DNA from 2 places in the Enterococcus mediterraneensis genome. Region 1 is predicted to be linked to the other one. Evidence: riboswitches for the same ligand, from Rfam matches in the RefSeq annotation. Region 1 holds a riboswitch; the other holds the start of a gene.
What was found. Region 1 has a riboswitch for thiamine pyrophosphate ahead of thiT (energy-coupled thiamine transporter ThiT). Riboswitches for the same ligand answer to the same signal wherever they lie in the genome.
Positions count from the first base shown of each region.

Region 2: linked by a shared signal. The riboswitch ahead of thiW (energy coupling factor transporter S component ThiW) and the one ahead of thiT (energy-coupled thiamine transporter ThiT) in region 1 are both predicted to bind thiamine pyrophosphate.

Region 1 is NZ_UWOP01000001.1:1,130,775-1,139,859, forward strand. Features, by position in the region: gene EFB00_RS05505 (YicC/YloC family endoribonuclease) at 1-724, opposite strand, end outside; gene EFB00_RS05510 (YdbC family protein) at 748-963, opposite strand; gene EFB00_RS05515 (patatin-like phospholipase family protein) at 970-2,616, opposite strand; gene EFB00_RS05520 (class A sortase) at 2,796-3,515, opposite strand; gene EFB00_RS05525 (hypothetical protein) at 3,768-4,541, shown strand; gene thiT (energy-coupled thiamine transporter ThiT) at 4,591-5,172, opposite strand; TPP riboswitch at 5,229-5,330, opposite strand; gene EFB00_RS05535 (MFS transporter) at 5,536-6,798, opposite strand; gene EFB00_RS05540 (alpha-L-rhamnosidase-related protein) at 6,817-8,397, opposite strand; gene EFB00_RS05545 (MFS transporter) at 8,460-9,085, opposite strand, start outside.
Region 2 is NZ_UWOP01000001.1:1,320,129-1,329,213, reverse strand. Features, by position in the region: gene EFB00_RS06485 (MFS transporter) at 1-660, opposite strand, end outside; gene EFB00_RS06480 (winged helix-turn-helix transcriptional regulator) at 808-1,161, shown strand; gene thiD (bifunctional hydroxymethylpyrimidine kinase/phosphomethylpyrimidine kinase) at 1,296-2,114, opposite strand; gene thiE (thiamine phosphate synthase) at 2,170-2,817, opposite strand; gene thiM (hydroxyethylthiazole kinase) at 2,796-3,614, opposite strand; gene thiW (energy coupling factor transporter S component ThiW) at 3,611-4,102, opposite strand; TPP riboswitch at 4,216-4,305, opposite strand; gene gloA2 (SMU1112c/YaeR family gloxylase I-like metalloprotein) at 4,381-4,770, shown strand; gene EFB00_RS06450 (macro domain-containing protein) at 4,931-5,434, opposite strand; gene EFB00_RS06445 (tRNA dihydrouridine synthase) at 5,618-6,592, opposite strand; gene EFB00_RS06440 (MAE_28990/MAE_18760 family HEPN-like nuclease) at 7,090-7,755, opposite strand; gene EFB00_RS06435 (DUF262 domain-containing protein) at 7,742-8,860, opposite strand; gene EFB00_RS06430 (Eco57I restriction-modification methylase domain-containing protein) at 8,875-9,085, opposite strand, start outside.

The DNA of each region.
Region 1 (9,085 bases):
CAGATTCCAGCAGAACAGCGAATTTTTTCAAATGGATCGTCATCCGATCGATCTCTTCGTGGATGTCTCCTCGTTCCAATAATAGCACCATTTCCGTTAGTAAGCGATCTTGGTCCACTGTCTCGCCGAGATATTCCTGCAATCTTTTTTCGAACCGGTCACGAAAATCCGCTTCGTATTCTTCAGTGAAGCGGGAAAGTTCTGCGATGCATCTGCTCAATTCCTTTCCGTAATCCGCTAAGACCTGCTGCAGTTCCGCGCCCTCTGTCATTCGCACCTCTAGATTTGCCTGCAATGCTTCTTCGATCGTCTGCAAGACGGCTTCTGCCAAGGTATCTTCCGAGATGCTTTTTTGCTGGACTTCGATAAAATCAGGAAGTGTGATCAATTTTTCTACAATTGCGGCAGCGGAAAAATCCGTCTCGCCGAAACGTTCCTTCATACCGGTTTTCAATTCATCAACAAGCTGTTGGATCAATGGCCACTGAATATGGATCTCTTTGCCGGTATCCTGCTTTTCCGTCACCGTCAAATAGATCTCTGTCCGTCCGCGCTGCAGGTATTGTTTGACTTTTTGCCGGATCGCTCCTTCGAAACTGTTTAACGATTTGGGAAGCCGCAGCTGGATATCTAAAAAGCGATGATTGACGCTTTTGATCTCTACCTCGATTTGATAATTCGCTGATTCACTGATCGCTCTGCCAAAGCCGGTCATACTTTTCATGGATAAGTTACTCCCTTTCTACATTACATTGCTTGGATTGCTTTTTTTAACTCTGCGAATTCTTCGTTGCTCAATGTGATCCCTTTGCCCATTTTCTCGTGACCCGGACTCCAATCCCGTAAATCAAATTTCGGCGGACGTCCGTTCCAGCTGATCAGATTGAATTCTTTCCGCCAGCCTTTTGGATTTTCAGATAAAACAGCGATCTCTTCTAAAATCTCATAACTAAACTCTTGCATAGATACTTATTCTCCTTTGATTAAATAGATCATAAAACGAGCGGCGATCAGTGGAATCAGCGATCGCTCAAATAGAATGTACGGCATTTCTGCGTTTTCTGTATCGAATAAACGATAACAATAGCTTAATAAATTGACATCTGATAAAACGAACCAGCGTTCACGATACATTTTCAGCCATTCGGGAACTGAATAAGCGCCGGTCATGGGCTCGTGATGTTCGATCGCCGCTATGATCTCCCGACAGAATCCTGCTTTGGTGTAAACTCTGGTCGGGTCCAATGACAACGTCACGCCTGCCCATTCCATCAGAGCGATCCCGGCTGTTTCATAAGTAACTTTATCCTTATAGGATTTACGCATTCTTTGCCAAAAATCTTTTCCTTTGATGATTTGCCACAATTGCGGTTCGTTACGAATCTTTCGGCAAAACGCCTGCCAGTCCTCGTTGATCGTCTCTTCTTTAAAGAAAGTATACCAGCCGCCTTGATAATGGGCAAAATACTTTTTGGTTTCATAATATCCTAATTGGTAATTGCGCTGGGATCGTTCAGCGTCAAACACCAAAAAACTGCCCAATGTCCATTTAGAATGCAGGTGGATGATAGGAATATTTTCCGGTACCTCCATTTTTTTCGCCGGACCAGGACTCTGAACATCCACAACGATACATTCTGTCGCTCCTTCTTGAATCGCCACATCGATCGGCAAATTATTGCGATAACCGCCATCCATATAGAGCTCCCCGGCGATCTCCTTGGTTTTCATCGCTGGATAGAAGGAAGCGGAAGCGATCAGCCAATCAATACTTGTGCTTAGATCCTGCAGATCGATCTCTTGCACCACTTCTTTGAAATCAGTTAAGCGCGTACTGCAAACAAGCAGACGCGGTGGATTTTCTTGACATTTATCCGCTGAAAAATTTTGCTGGATCAATTCTTTTAAAGGCTCTGTACTCGCGCCGTTTTCTTTTAAAGCTGTCAGGGTCAGGGAGCGGATCTGGCTCAGCAGCGCTGACAGCGACTGATTTTCGATCGCAGCGGCCGGAAATTGCAAAACAGATCCCGTGTTGATCTGCAGCCAAAGATTTTTTGCTGCCTCCCAGTCTCCTTGCAGGATCAATCCCCCATTCAACGCCCCAACAGAAGTGCCTGTAATCAGTTCAAACGTAAGTCCTTCTTCTTCTAAAGCTTGCCAGACACCGATTTGATAAGCCCCGTGAGCACCGCCGCCCCCCAATACCAGCGCTGTATGGTAACGGCATTGTTTTGTCATGCCGTCAGAATTTGAAATATAGCCTTCAGCCTGCAACCATTGCTGAAAGGCTCGATCCAATTCGACAGGCAAATGGATCTTCTGTAAAAAACGCTTCTTGGCAAAGACTTCAACTGCATTGCTTGCTTCCTTCCATGTCACTGACTCCCCAAAAAACAACAGATTTTTAAGCATCAGTGTTTCCGCTTCCACAATACACTGTAAAAAAAACTGATGTGAACCGGTTTTGATCCACCATGCTTCTTGACGTTTGATTGCTTGTAAAAATTCTCTGCGTCCTTGTTCATGGCTGTCAAAAAAAGGAAGAATCAATTGACTTCTTTGAAAATCCGGTTGATATTCGATAAACTCAGAAGGATATAGCTGTTCAACGATCATGTCTTCACCACCCTCTTTTCCAGTATAACAAAAAAGAGGAAGAGTGAGAAAAGACAGGACTGGGGACCATACTTCTTGTAAGACAAAAAAGCCGCGACAGATGCTTGGCTGATAGCTGTACATCTGTCGCGGTCTGCTTGTTTGCCCGCGGCTTTTATTTATCACCGTTCATAAAATAATCAATACGTTTTTTGTTCCAAATTGAAAGCATCTTGCATCGCTTTTGTTGCTTTGTCGATAGGCGTCACTTCCTGCAGTTCTCCTTGTACAACGATCCGATCTGTACCGGCATCATCATTACAGGTGATCAATGTGGATAATTTTTTCCCGGGAACTACATCGATCCATTCTACCGCTGTTGGCGGCACCACTTTTTTGACCTGTGTTTTATAGGTATATATATGAGCCAGATCGGTCAAATAAAAGAGGTCCCCAACTTTGACATCTTCCAATGGCCTAAATAACAAGCCTTCTTCTAGTGCACGGTGGCTGGCAAGCGCGTAGTTGCCTTCTCCCATTTTTTGATTAGGATCCAATGTCCCTGCCCCCCACAAAAGCGCTTCGTTGGAGAGTCCTTTAAAGATCGGCAGATTGATTTTGACGCTAGGAACTGAGACACCGCCAATCACCGGCAAGCGTTTATTGCTGAACTGCGCTCTTAATACAGCCTCAGGACTGGCAGATTTGACCGCATCAAAATCAAAAGGCTCATCGGCTTTGAGATTTTTTTGTATTTCTTCATGAGTGATGGTCGCAACTGCATATTTTTCTCCATTGGATTTGATCAAATAATTTTTGATCTGGTCACTGAAAATAAGTGCTAATCCTACCACTAACAAAAGAAATAACAGGAAATTGATCAACCAATTTTTAAGACGAGATTTTTTTTTCGTTGCCATACGCTTTTCTCCATTTCTTTAATAGGTTTACTATACCATATCCGCCTCTATTTCACGTTTAAAAGCCATCAAATTTCCTATTTTAGCCATTGAAACGTTCATCTTTCATCTTTTTCAGTGATATTTTGTCAAAAACAGCGAACTTTAGAAAATAGCACCTTTGTAATAAAATTTTAAAGGAAAAGAAACAAGCTTTTAGCGCCGGTTTGTTGTAAAATAAAAACACACAGGGAATTGGAGGGGTAGGTTAAAATGACAAAAATGGTTTATGTTCATATCGATACTACAAGTAATGCCGTTTTGTCAAGGAGCATCACTACCTCAGATTTTACGCGAGGAATCATCCACCAACCCAAAAACCTCCTGCTTTTAGATCCTTCCAGTGATTATGGCGAATACGAATCCCACACAGGTATGAAGATTTTGCGAGGCAGCGAAGCGATCGGCGATTTTTTCAATGCGATCAATCGCGGCCGTGTGCAAGAAGAGATCAAGTGGATTGATTTCAATGACAACTCCATGATCAAAGAATTGACACCTTTGGAAATTTCAGAGCTATTGTATTTTGGACATATGAAAACACATCTTCATTCGCCCTTTTTCTATAAATTACAAAATAATTTCGTTTATTTCGATTTGAAAGATGATCTGACACGGATCTATTATCGTTATTTAGATGAATTTTACCGGATTTTAGCGGATAAATTGACACGGATCGTATTAGAACGGATCAATGAGCGCCGCTCTTTCTTCCGCAAAGCGACTTCTGTTGACAAATTGGATATCGAACTGCTGAGAGGATTAAAAGGATTGTTTCAAGAAGGAATCCTCTTTTGTTTTGAGCATACCGAGTTAGTCGACAAGGAGTACCGTATACCGATCTACATCGTAGAAGATGCCGGTCTGCGCAAACAGGAAAGTCAGTATCTTGAAGATATGCGTGTAGCTACTTTGACTTATCATACTGTCAAACGGACTTGGAAAATCGACTACGAAGATGAAGATCTGATCTTTTTGCCAAATTAAAAACGTTTCTTCCACTGCTGCGACGTGCCAGCACAGAAGAAACGTTTTTTTATTTGGCTGTTAATGACGTTCCTGTTTTAGGTGTAAATAATTGCGGTGTGATCGTATAAACGACAACTACTACCACGGCAGTCACCACAGCGGTTGCTAAGCCTGAGGCACTGTTCATTACAAGCGAGTACAGCCACGGCTTCATCCCCCACTGGGCATAAGAGCCCCAAAAGACCCATCCGGCAATAAAGTGCCAAATATATCGCGCCAGCGCGCCGACAAATGCCCCTTGGATCAAGGTTACTTTGACCTTGGTGGTTTTTCCTTCAGAAATCGCCTGCTTCAACTTCCAAGCATACAGCCCCGCAAAACCGGCAAATGTAAATGCGATCGGATATTCGATCAAAACTTGGATCACACTAAGATACCACACTTTGCCCAAAGGAAAATGCAGCAGCCCCCAGATCGCGCCTGCTGCCAGACCTGGTTTCCATCCTCGCCGCAAAGCAAAGATCGTCAATGGGATCTGTCCTAACGAAATCGAAAAACTGGCTCCTATATCTAGCGGGATCATCGATAAAACCATCGCCAACGCCGCGATGATCGTTCCTTCCACCCAGATCCTGATCGTTTTGTTCATAAAAAAGCTCCTCCTTTTAGAACCGTCACAATTCACAAAGGAGAAGCATCATCTACTTCTAGCTCCGTCACAATTCCTACGTTCGAATGATCGAAACAGGTACGAAGGGTTTAGAGTTTCCTCAATCTCAGCCCGAATGGACTCCCCTTTGTGAGCGCGTTCTATTTAATTTTTGATACGAACCAAGAATACCACATTTTTGGGAAAATGGAAGGGATTTGTTTGGTTGAGTGGGTTTTATAACCCTAGTATATTTCTTCTATGTTTCACGTGTAACTTTCTCTTTAAGAACCACGATATGAAAATAACCACTGAGCAGCCTTGATTAACTAGTCCAGATGCCTACCATACTATGATTCTGATTCAAATCATAGTTGGATCTTCTATGTTGTATTTTTTTATCAACTTGACGATCTGCACCCCACAACTCCCAAAAATCACAACACAGCCTACCAAGATCCACATGAGCATTTTAGGCGAAATAGCCATGACTGTGGGGGTAACTAGTGAAAAGACTGCTGTACATCCGCGTACTAAACCATAAGAAAAACCAGTCATCGATGCACGAGTATGCATTGGATAAAAAAGTTGGCTCCATGTTTTATAAAGAGATTCTCCGCATAAAACAGTGGACATGGAATAAAAAATATAGGCTACTGCAAAAATAAGCCACTGTTTCGTAAAGATCCCCGCTACTACAAAGGAAACAAACGCGACAAAAATACCAATATACATCATTGGATACCGTCGTTTAGTATCAGCTATTTTTAAATACCACACATTAACTAAAAAACATAAAATATTAGCAAGTAATGCAATCAATGATGCGGTAGCAACAGTTTTTCCCGAGACTGTTACGAGAAAATAATTGATAAATGAACCCCAAGTATTTGCTGGAAGATTCCATGCTAAATAAAAAAGTGTCAGCAGTAGGATTGAAACTACATATTTACGTTCTTTGAACAACGTACGCAGAGGGATCTTTTCTTGTGAATAAATCTGGTCCTTCTGTTGTTTAGCAGCAAGTTCTTCTTCGATATTTTTAAAAGAAGAAGAAAACATGCGAACAGTCCAATTAATAAAGGCAATGACTGCTATCACTCCAAAAATCACAAATGTAGCATGATTACCTAATCCTCCTGTCAGAGAACCGATCAATTGTGACAGCAAGATACCAATCGTCCAAAAAAGCTGAGTACCCGCAATTGCTTTTCCATAATCATCTTTTGTCATTCGTTCAGAAATCACCGCAAGTGATGTGGGTAAATCTGCTCCGGAGGCAAACCCTGCAATAACAACGCCTATAAGAATCATTGGAAGTGACTGGGCAAGAGCTAAAATCACCGAACCGAGCGCTACGAAAAAGATATCTACATTGAAGACACGCACACGACCAAATTTATCAGATAACCATCCGCCGGCAAACGACCCAAGGGCAACAGCCGCTGTTAAAAGGGTCGATATCAATCCAACGATCCACGGATTAAGAGAAAACTTCGCGGTCCATAATGGCAACGCGACACCTGTAGAGACTAGCAGAGCGGAGTCTAGGTAAGACGCAATCCCTGCAACGACAACTAATGGCAGAGAAGAAGAATCCTGAAATTTACTTTTCAAAAAATTCATCGTATATCCCTCCGATTTTTAGCTTAGATACTTAGGTATCAAATAAGCCGGCGTACATGACCAAGCATGACAATATGAAGAAACAATCGGACTTCCATAAGGAGAAAAGTCTTGTTCTTCGGGTTTGAAGGCTTCCCAGAAAGTATCTGCTCCTAGAGAAATCATCTTTCCCCAATAATCTTTCATCAATTGAACTGCCTCTTCTTGAAGATCAGCCACAAAAAGTGCTTCAACGATATGGTGATACATATACGGCGTTGCAATGCCAGTAATTGGGAACTGCGTACGGATCATTTCCTGCATGATTTTTTTGTTTTCTTCCGGCGTCATTACCTCGGCAAGCACCATCCATACTTGACTTGCTGTGTTTATCTCGCCATTTTCTTCCACGATAAACTGCCCAGCTGCTTTATCAAATAACGTTTGGCGTGAAAAAGCAATCATGCGATCAAGCAAATCGCGATATTCTGGGAGCTCTTCCTCGCCCATTTTTTCAGCAAGGGAAATGAAGCGTTTAAGACTGTAAATAAACACAGCTTGACCTGCTGTCTCTTTATTAAATTCATTTGACCAATCAATAAACACTGGATAATCTTCTGTAAGTTGCAATCGTCCTTCTGAATCTACTAAATTTTTCGCATAATCTATTTGTTTCTTCGCTACACTGTACAAATCTTCCAGTACACCGGTATCTCCTGTATGTTCAACAAAATCCGAAAGTATTGCTGCAAAAAACAGACTGTAATCAAATAAAAACGTATCATCAGGTATCAAATTAGGAGCAGTAAAAACATTTGCCGGGATCTTCCCTTCATCTGTTGTCATTCCGCCAAAAAGATATAAGCAGCGTTTCACCAAAGAAAGATCATTAAATGTATAGTAGTTTGCTAATGCTTGGAGACGCAGATCCCCAATCCATAAACGGCGATCCCGCTTCGGTCCATCTTCAAATACTTCCTGCATACAGTCCAGCAATGTTTTCACTGAAGTGTCGTAAATTGTTTTTAGTTCTTCATCGGTAATATCGAATTCTGGAAGCTGCGACATGGACACACAACTTTCAGCAAGAAATTCAGGATTAGAAAATGACGCTTTCCATTTAGGAGAAGAATCAATTACTGTAAGTTCGATATATCGGCATGAGTACCGCCGAGGTAATTCTAGGACTGCCGGAAGAACGTCAATATGAACATATTCTTCCTGAATCCACGAACGTGACAACCAACCATCATAATCGGCAGCATTTGCCGGAAGCTCAGCGGGTACTTCTGCGAATTTCATCTTCAAGTATAATGGAGCATCCATGGGAGAACCAACAGAATCGATAGAAATATTGAATGTTCCCACATAATGATTCCCCAGATCTAAAATCAGTGATTCATCACGTCCCAATGTTTGTTCAGGAAGCTTCTCGATCGATTGGCTGCTTGGTACAACCTTGTAACCATTCAAGTATTGGTCATCTTTTTCCACTATTCCTAATGCGATTGGTTTGACCAATGTTTTCAAAATCTTAGGTGTATTAGTGATCGCCTTTTTTAAAAGTTTTTCATCATGATTCCATACTACATCATTGTTGATTTGGAAAGTAAATGCCATTTTTTCCACCCTTTTCTTTTAATAAAAAGCCCGCCAGCCGTAGCTTTTGGGCTATTTGTGTTCTATACATTGCTTGTGTGAGAAACGGGAGCTTCTTCTACGTCAGTTTCAGAGGTTCCGTATTTTTTTTGAAGGTTGATCATGATCATTCCGGAAATAAAGGCCAGCACAACGATTCCTGCAAAACCGTACATCGAAGTGGTAATGCGACCTGGAGCCACCAAGAATGGGGTTACAAAAGCAAAGAGACCGCAGCATAACCGTGAAAAACCATTGATGAATCCTTGCATTGAAGCACGAGCTTCAACCGGAAACGACTCTTGGGTCCATACTTTATACATTGCTTCGCCAGCAAGTGGATTCCCAAAATTATAAAAGGCGATCGTAATTGCCAAAGCAATGAAGCCAGCTCCACCGCCTAAAAGTGCCATACCCATCATGGCTGCAAACTGAACAAGTGCCCCGATGACGAACGCTTTATTACGGTATTTCCCACCAGCTACTGATGAAAATGCAATCGTTGTAATCAACGAAACAACATTTAGTACGATTCCTAAACCTGTTGCTTGTGCTTGTGATGCGCCAGCATTAGTTAATGCATAGGTTTGGAATTGTCCCCAAGTATTGGCTAACAGATTCCAGCAGACATAAAAGACTAAAATAACTGCAAACATACCAGCATATTTAT
Region 2 (9,085 bases), 190 kb from region 1:
GCCGTAACCAAACGCCGTGATCAAAAAAGACAGCACTAAAGGTTTATTGGTAAATATCCGGACAGACCCTTTTAAATCGACTTTTCCAGGAATCGGCAGATGACGAGGAACCAAAAAAATGCTGGCAATCAATCCAAGCAGACCAACGGCGGCAATAAAGATAAACGACATGTTCCAAATTGTCTGTTGTCCGATGAAAGTTCCCAACGGTACACCGGTGACAGTAGCGACGGTTAAGCCGGTAAACATGATGGCGATTGCGCTAGCGCGGCGTGATGGAACGACGACATCAGCGGCGATCACTGTTGAAACAGACATAAAGATTCCGTGAGCAAGTGCTGCTAAAATCCGTCCTACGATCAAAATCATAAAAGTCGGTGCGAATGCAGCCAGCAGATTACCGCTGATAAATAGGAGCATGATCCCGATCATCAAGTTGCGACGATTCCATTTACCAGTCAAAATAGTCAATAAAGGAGCCCCGATCGTTACTCCCAAGGCATATAAAGAGACGGTCAGTCCGGCTTGGGCCAATGTAACATTGAAACTTTTAACGATCATCGGCAGCAAACCAACGCTGATAAATTCCGTTGAGCCAATTGCAAAGGCATTGATGGCAAGTGCTAATAATGTTAAGTTTGGTGAGATTTTCTTTTCCATTTTTTTCCTCCAAAAAAATTATTTGTAAGCTACGAGAAGATACTATATACTGTTAATGATTTTTTGATAAGTACCCACTTTTTTGTACTATAGGTACTTTTTAGTAACTTTTTGATTGTACCAAGGTTTTAAAGGAGGATTTTTTTTTTGGAAAATCGTGCATATATGATCGGTGTGGAAGCAACGATGGATGTTATCGGGGGAAAATGGAAACCAATCATTCTTTGTAATCTTCGCCATGGACCGATGCGGCCTAGCGACTTGAAACGAGGGATCACCGGGATCAGCCAAAAAATGCTGACACAACAACTTCGGGAATTAGAAGACGACAAGATTATTGATCGGAAAGTCTATCAGCAAGTCCCACCAAAAGTTGAATATTCATTAAGCGAATATGGCGAAAGTCTTTCAGATATTTTAGATAGTTTATGCAGTTGGGGCGAACAGCATGTCGCGCATCTGCAAGATGAAGGACAATCCGTTTATTTGAAGGCAAATTAAAAAAACTGCGGCATAAGTTTTTCAAGCTAAAAGTATCCAAACTGTATAACTCTCTCACAAAAATCAATCTTGTTTTTCTGAGTAATCAATACAGTTTGAAGATTTATTTAGCATTGACTTATGTCACAGTTTTTTTAGTTGATAGAAATATCATCAACGATCGTCGCCCAATGATTCGTCGGTCCATGACCGTGTCCGACAAAGATCGGCTGACTGATCGCCGCTTGAATAAATTTCTTTCCGATTATGATCGCTGTTTTCAAGTCTGTACCTTTCGCCAGTTCAGCGGCGATACATGCTGAAAAAGTGTCGCCGGTGCCGTGAGTATTGGCGGTGGCTACTCGTGGCGCACTCATCCAAAAGCTTTCTCCAGAGGCCAACAAAACAAAATCGGCCGCCGCTTTATTTTGACTGTGCCCGCCTTTGACCACTACGTTTTGTGGGCCAAGTACTTGCAACTTTTTGGCTGCAGCGATCATTTCCTGATCCGTGACGATACGTTCACCGATGATCACTTCCGCCTCCGGCAAATTCGGTGTCACGATCGCAGCTAACGGCAGCAGTTTTTCATTGATGGTTTTCACTGCTTCTTTTTGCAGCAGATGATGCCCGCCTTTTGCCACCATCACCGGATCCACGACTAACGGGCCAAAATCTACTTGCTTCAGTTTTTTTGCGACAGTTTCCACCCGTTCCGCATCTGCCAGCATCCCGGTTTTTGCCGCACCGATCGCAAAATCCGCGGCTAAAGAATCAAACTGCTCTTCAATAAAAGTGCTGGGGATCGCCATACTGTCTTGTACGCCATAAGTATTTTGAGCGGTCAACGCGACGATGATACTCATACCAAATGCTTTGCGGGCTTGAAAGGTCTTTAGATCAGCTTGGATCCCTGCGCCGCCGCCAGAATCAGAGCCGGCGATCGTCACGACTTGAGGTGTTTCATTCACCATTTTTTGTGCCTCCTGTTTCCTGTTACATTCTAATTTTGTAGTCCTTCTATCATTCCTATAAACTAGGGCTGTCGGCTAAAACTGCCGTGATTTTTTGTTTCAGCCGGCGGACTTTTTCGCCGACATTTTGCGCCTGCATGATCTCACTGACGATAGACACACCGGCGATACCAGTCCCGTAAAATTCCGTCAGATTTTCTTCTTTGATCCCGCCGATAGCCACACTTGGTATCGTTACAGCCTCGTTGATAGCTTTCAGTGTGGCAAGCGAGGTCAGAGAAGTGTCTTTGGTTTTTGTCGGAAAAATCGCGCCGATCCCTAAATAATCGGCACCAGTTTTTTCAGCTTCCTGGGCTCGTGCCACGGTTTTTGCAGAAACGCCTAAGATCTTTTCCGGTCCGATCAATGAACGGACGACATCCACCGGCATTTCATCATCTCCGATATGCACACCGGCAGCGTCCACAGCTAAACAAATATCCACCCGATCATTGATGATCAGCGGGATCTGATATTGATCGGTCAGCTTCTTCACCTGCAAAGCCAAGTCATAAAATTTTCCCGTCACTAATTCTTTTTCCCGCAACTGAACAAGTGTCACGCCGTTTTTACAGGCCTCTTCGATCACCGCTAAAAATTTTTCATCACTAAAATCATACCGTTCCGTTACAAGATACAAGGTCAAGTCCATTGTGTTTCCCATCCTTTCACCTCAGTCCACCAATCTTCTTCCATCAATAGCGACAATCGATTCAATGTTTCTTGTCGAAAAGCAGCCAGCCCCACCGCGGCTTTTGCCTGTTCTCCGCAAAGATTAAAATAACTAACGCCGGCGACTACCGCCGCAGCCGGTTCGACTCCAGCACCAAGCAATGCCGCGATCAGCGCCCCCACGATGTCTCCCGTACCGGTAAAACGATCCAATGAAGACACACCGTTCGTCAAACGCCAAATATGGTTCCGCCCGACGATGATATCTTGCGCACCGGTCGCTAAAAAGATCGTTTGCGGATATTTTTTGACCAATTCCTGCAAGGTTTCCGTCAATTCAGCCAACGCTTCAGCACTTTGATCCAAAACACTGCCGTCCACTCCGCGGGCATGGCTTGATAAACCGCATAGATTCCGCAACTCGGAAATATTGCCTTTGACCACTGTCGGTTGTTCCGCCACCAACTTGCGCCCCACTTGGTTCCGGATTTCACTGACTCCAAAGCCGACAAGATCCACCACAGTCGGCTTTTTTGTTTCATTTGCCAGTTTTGCCGCGGCTATCAGACTTTCCTCCCGCTCTTCTGACAGATGACCGGTATTCAATAATAAACTATCCGTTTGTTGGAACAATTCAGCAAACTCTCTTTGATCAGCCGCCATGATGGGTTTTGCCCCCACATAAAGCAGTGCATTGGCCATCGTTTCGCATGTGACTTCGTTTGTTAGACAATGGACCAGCGGCGAATTTTTTAGTGGAAATGTTTTTGAAATATCTAAATCGATCATCCTGCTATCCCTCCTGAAAATAAATACTGCCAACGTTTGAAGATGGGAGCTTTTTGTAATTTGACTAATACCACGAAGGCAATAGCTGAACCGATCAATGTTGCTCCGACAAATCTTGGCGTATAGATCAGCCAATACAGATCGTTTTGACTGCCGGTGAACCAGACCATCACCGGATAAGATAACAACGAACCGATGATCCCTGTACCGACTACTTCACCCAGCATCGACCAGATCAGCTTTTTTCCTCTACGATAAAATACCCCCGCCAAGCAGGCGCCGAATGCAGAGCCGGTCAATGCCAACGGTGGGATCCCCAGCATCAGCATGCGAATTAGTCCGCAAACCAGTGCCATTGATGTACCGTAAACCGGTCCTAACAAGACACCGGCAATAATATTCATCACGCTGGACATGGGCGCCATCCCTTCGATCCGCATGATCGGTGATAAAACAACATCTAACGCGATCATCAAAGCCAATAGCATTAGTTTATGGACTCTTTTCTCCAAATAAAAAACACCCCTTTTCGCTAAGAAGCCAAAATGGGTGCCAGAAAAAAACGGAAAAACCCAACCAAGCAAAAGTGGTCGGGTATCATCAGTCATTAGCTACATTTCCCTGCGGCAGTCTTAACTGCATCAGGTTCCATGGGTATAATCTCAGCCAAACAGCACCCCAAATGTTCCTCTTCAATTGATTTAAGTATAACATACTTTTTTTAAGGCAACTAGCTTATAATAAAGAAAAAAGAAAGGGTGTTCTTATGTTGCCTCCAGATTTTTCCGCGATACATCACGTTGCCATCATTGTTTCGGACTATCAAAAAGCCCGCCACTTTTATGTGGATATTTTGGGATTGCCTATCATTCGGGAAAATTATCGACCGGAACGACAAGACTACAAACTGGATCTGCAATTAAACGATGCTGAACTAGAGATCTTCGGGATGCAAAACCCGCCGAAACGGCCAAGCTTCCCTGAAGCTGCCGGTCTGCGCCATCTGGCATTTAAAACCAAAGATATTGAAGCGACTGTCGCTTATTTAGCTGAACAGGGCGTCGAATGCGAACCATTGCGCACCGATGATTTTACCGGTAAAAAAATGACTTTCTTCTTTGATCCCGACGGACTGCCGTTGGAACTCCATGAATAAGGATAAAATCGATACAAGGTTCTATCTGACTATTTATGTGCCTGTGACGCAAAAAAGAAGCGCCTATCCGTAAAAAACGATTGCGGATAGGTGCTTCTTTGTTTTCCAATTACAGTATCAGCAATCACGATCCCTTAGTAGCTGTCCTTCTATTTTTCCACTAACTACTTGACCGCTTGATCTTGTCAAAAATCGCCAGCCAGTCTTTTTCGAAAACGATCACCGTTGTTTTGAATTGTTGGTTTTCCGGTCTGTCAGCGACCGCATAAAGGACTTTTGCCGCCGCTTCTTTCGGATAGCCGTAAATACCGGAACTCAGCACCGGCAAAGCAAGAGAATGAAGATCATACTCATGTGCCAGCTTAAAGACCGCCTCATATGCCGCATACAATAATGCTTCTTCATTATGCTTGCCGTCAATATAGCGAGGTCCAACAGCATGAATGACATAGGTTGCCGGCAGATCGAAGGCCAGTGTGATCACCGCGCTTCCGACTGGTGTGCCGCCGATTTCTGCCATTGCTTGTTTCAGCTTAGGACCTGCTGCACGATTCAGCGCACCGTCCACGCCACCGCCGGGAACCAGCGCCGCATTTGCGGCATTGACGATCCCATCCACCTGAAAATCCAAACGCGAAATATCACCAAGTTTGATCTCAATCATCACGTCCGCTCCTTTTCTTCGTTGTGGCTATGCCTAAAACAATTCTTTTAACAAAAATTTGCGGAGATTCTTGTCCCGCAACTGACCAAAACAAAAATAAATGATCCTAGCTTCAACATTTCTCTTCATTTTGTTAAACAAGCTTCATCGTATGAACTCTCCAGATCGCTTTTACATCAGTTTTTAGAAAAGCTCAGGATGTTTGCTTTCAAAATCCGTTAACAATTCCCGGACTTCCGCTGTGGATTTCGTGTTCATCAAGCTGACCCGCAGATCGCTCGCTCCGGGGAACCCTTTGACATAGATCTTGAAAAAACGATGCAATCCAACGATAGGACGAGGGACTTGTTCCGCGTATTTATCCTGCAGATCCAGCTGCAGACGCAATAATCCGATCAGGTCTTTTGGCGAATGCTCTTGCGGCTCTTTTTCAAAGGCATAAGGATTTTTGAAAATACCGCGACCGATCATGATCCCATCGACACCGTATTTTTCCGCCAATTCCAGCCCCATTTGCCGATCCAAAATATCACCGTTGATGGTGATCAGCGTTTGCGGAGCGATCTCGTCCCGCAACTTAACGATTTGCGGGATCAATTCCCAGTGAGCATCAACTTTGCTCATTTCCTTGCGGGTCCGCAGATGGATCGAAAGATTGGCGATGTCCTGCTTCAACAAATGACTGATCCAAGGTATCATTTCAGCCTGCTCAGTAAAGCCGATCCGTGTCTTCACACTCACCGGCAAACCGCCCGCTTTCGCAGCCTCGATCAATTCCGCCGCCACATCCGGCCGCAAGATCAAGCCGCTGCCTTTGCCCCGTTCCGCGACATTCGGCACCGGACAACCCATGTTCAAATCGATCCCTTTAAAGCCCATATCCGCCAACGCGATACTCATTTGACGGAAAAATTCCGGTTTGTCCCCCCAAATATGCGCCACCATCGGCTGTTCATCTTCTGTAAAAACCAAACGACCACGAACGCTCTCGATCCCTTCCGGATGACAAAAACTATCTGAATTCGTAAACTCCGTAAAGAAAACGTCCGGCGCTCCGGCTTCTTGTACGACATGCCGGAACACGACATCCGTCACATCCTCCATCGGCGCCAATATAAAAAAGGGCTTTGGCAGTTCTGCCCAAAAATTAGTTGCCATTATGTATCTTCCTCCCAGCGCACCTCGCGCGATATCCAATAAGTATTTCAAAACAACGTTATTATACTAAGGTTTGCCGGAAGAAGCAAAATGGAGGATCGGGGGGTGGGTGTTGATGGTAATTGATATAGAGGGCTGGAACATTTTGGAGGATTGATTGCGAATAAAAAGACACTTTCCAACTTTTGGAAAGTGCCTGAAAAGTTGATATATAGATATATTAACGTTTTGAGAATTGAGAAGCTTTACGAGCTTTTTTAAGACCTGGTTGGCTGTTTTGGAATTTTATAGAGTTGAAAAATACTATATTAGGAGGATTTACAGCAAAATTTCAAAAGGAATAGTTTCACTATATTTTATTGAATTTTAGATATTCGTTACCAATATTCGTAATCAAAAGAAATTAATTGCACATCAGAATATTAAATAGTTGCATACCACTATACTCACTTGAGTACTGGTCTGTATTTACTCTTTATACTAATTCCTTAATTATATTAACTACCCGTATTTTTTAAGAATTTCTGAGTATCTGCACTTTCAATTAGTTGGTCTTTATATTGCTCCATGATGGTAAAAACTTGGACAAATAAATCAGAAAAATCAAAACGATCAAAGAAAGCTTTCTCACCATGAACTATAGAATTTCTATTTTTAAGCATCATAGCATCAATATAATACCTTTTAGTTTCATAAATATTATCTAACCCTATTACCTTAATTATTTCATCAAATAAATCGAAGTTTAGATTAGAATCTGTGTTAATTAGACGTTTCCCAGGCCTATCCACAAAATTGACAGAAAATTCTTCATCTAATACGTCAGTAATATCTTTTACTAGTACTTGTTGAACAGATATCTTCTTTGACTTACCAATTTCTGATATTTTTTTAGTCAACTGCAATGTCACAAATGATTCTCTGAGCTCTCTTACTTTAATATTTTGCGAAGATACCAATAATACATATGCATTAGAAGCATGTCTGATATAACCTTCCCAATGAGCACATAGCAATGCTATTCCAGCTCTAACTAAAATACTTTTTGTAAGAGTAGTGTTTTCCGACTCCACTGCAAAAGAAAGATTTATCATCTCTCTTTTTCTCCAGGAAAGATCATTTATCAACTCATCTTCAAAATCTTCGATATTAGCTATGTTCATAGAAAGTTTCCTTTCCCAACTCAAAAACTTTCTTCATCCTATCAAGCGCTCTGACACCATGTTTAGTACTATCTTTGAAATCCCTATTATTCGAGATACTCTTTACCTTTTTGTTCAAACTCTCTTGATTATTTTGATAAAAATCGTAATTAGTATATACGGGAACAAAGATTGCTTCAAAAAGCCCCAAGAAAAATTGTCCTTTAAATTTATTATCCGCACTATAATATTTTTTAAACGCCTTTTTTCCAAAAACTTCCTGTAATAAATCACATGTCTGATAAAATCTCGCTTCAATTTCAGTGTATCGTTCATCATTAAATGTCTCTGATATGTTAATAACTTCCTCTGTCAAATAACTCTCCATATCATCCTGTGGATTAATATTTTTCCCCTCAGTTTCAAGTAAAATCAAAAATCTAACTACCAATTCTTTCACAAATTGCTCATCTTTTTTCTTTTCAGTAATATCAATAATCTCATTAAGTTTTTCATAATTAGATAACTTTTCAATGAACTTATAAAAACGATTATTAATCATAATCATCAGGCTATTTCTAACCTCTTGTCCCTTAAGAATAGATCCATTTCGATTTAGTCGCTGAAAAAGCTCATATTTAATATTGGGATTTACAGTACTGTCAACAATGCTAATATTAATTTTCCTTCTCTTGATATTTCGTCTTACTTCAGCTGGTAAGCTATTAGCTATATCATCTTTATCATCCCATTTTTTACCTTCAAGATCCGGAAGAAACTTAGTACCTAATAATACACTTGGCTCATAAAACTCATCCTCATTATCTCGCTTACGCAATAATCCCATGAACTCTAGTATTGTTGAAGTTCTTTGAAGGCCATCAATTATATCCCACCTACCATCAGCATTATTAGATACGAATATTGGCGGAATAGGTATGTCTAAAATCAATGACTCAATAAACTCTGATTTTTGCTTTTGAGACCACCGAAAGTACCTTTGATACTCTGGAAATATGACCAAATCTCCATCCCTATATAAATTAGCAACCTCCCCAATTGACATAGGATAACTATCTGTCTTTATTTCTTTCCTGCTATTTTCTATCTGTTCTACTAACCCCATCGTTGCTCCTCCTTCTACTTCTCCCAACTCAATATAGCTGAAGCAACCACTTTATTTATATTAAGCTGATTATATTCATAAGCGCCTTTTTTCCATGATTTTCCCATCTCTTCCATTTGCTGCAGTTCTGGATATTTCAACAAAGCTAAATCTGACCTATTTAATTGTGTACTTCCACTAATTTGTTTGATAAAAATCTCCACTAACGATGAATTCAAATATAAA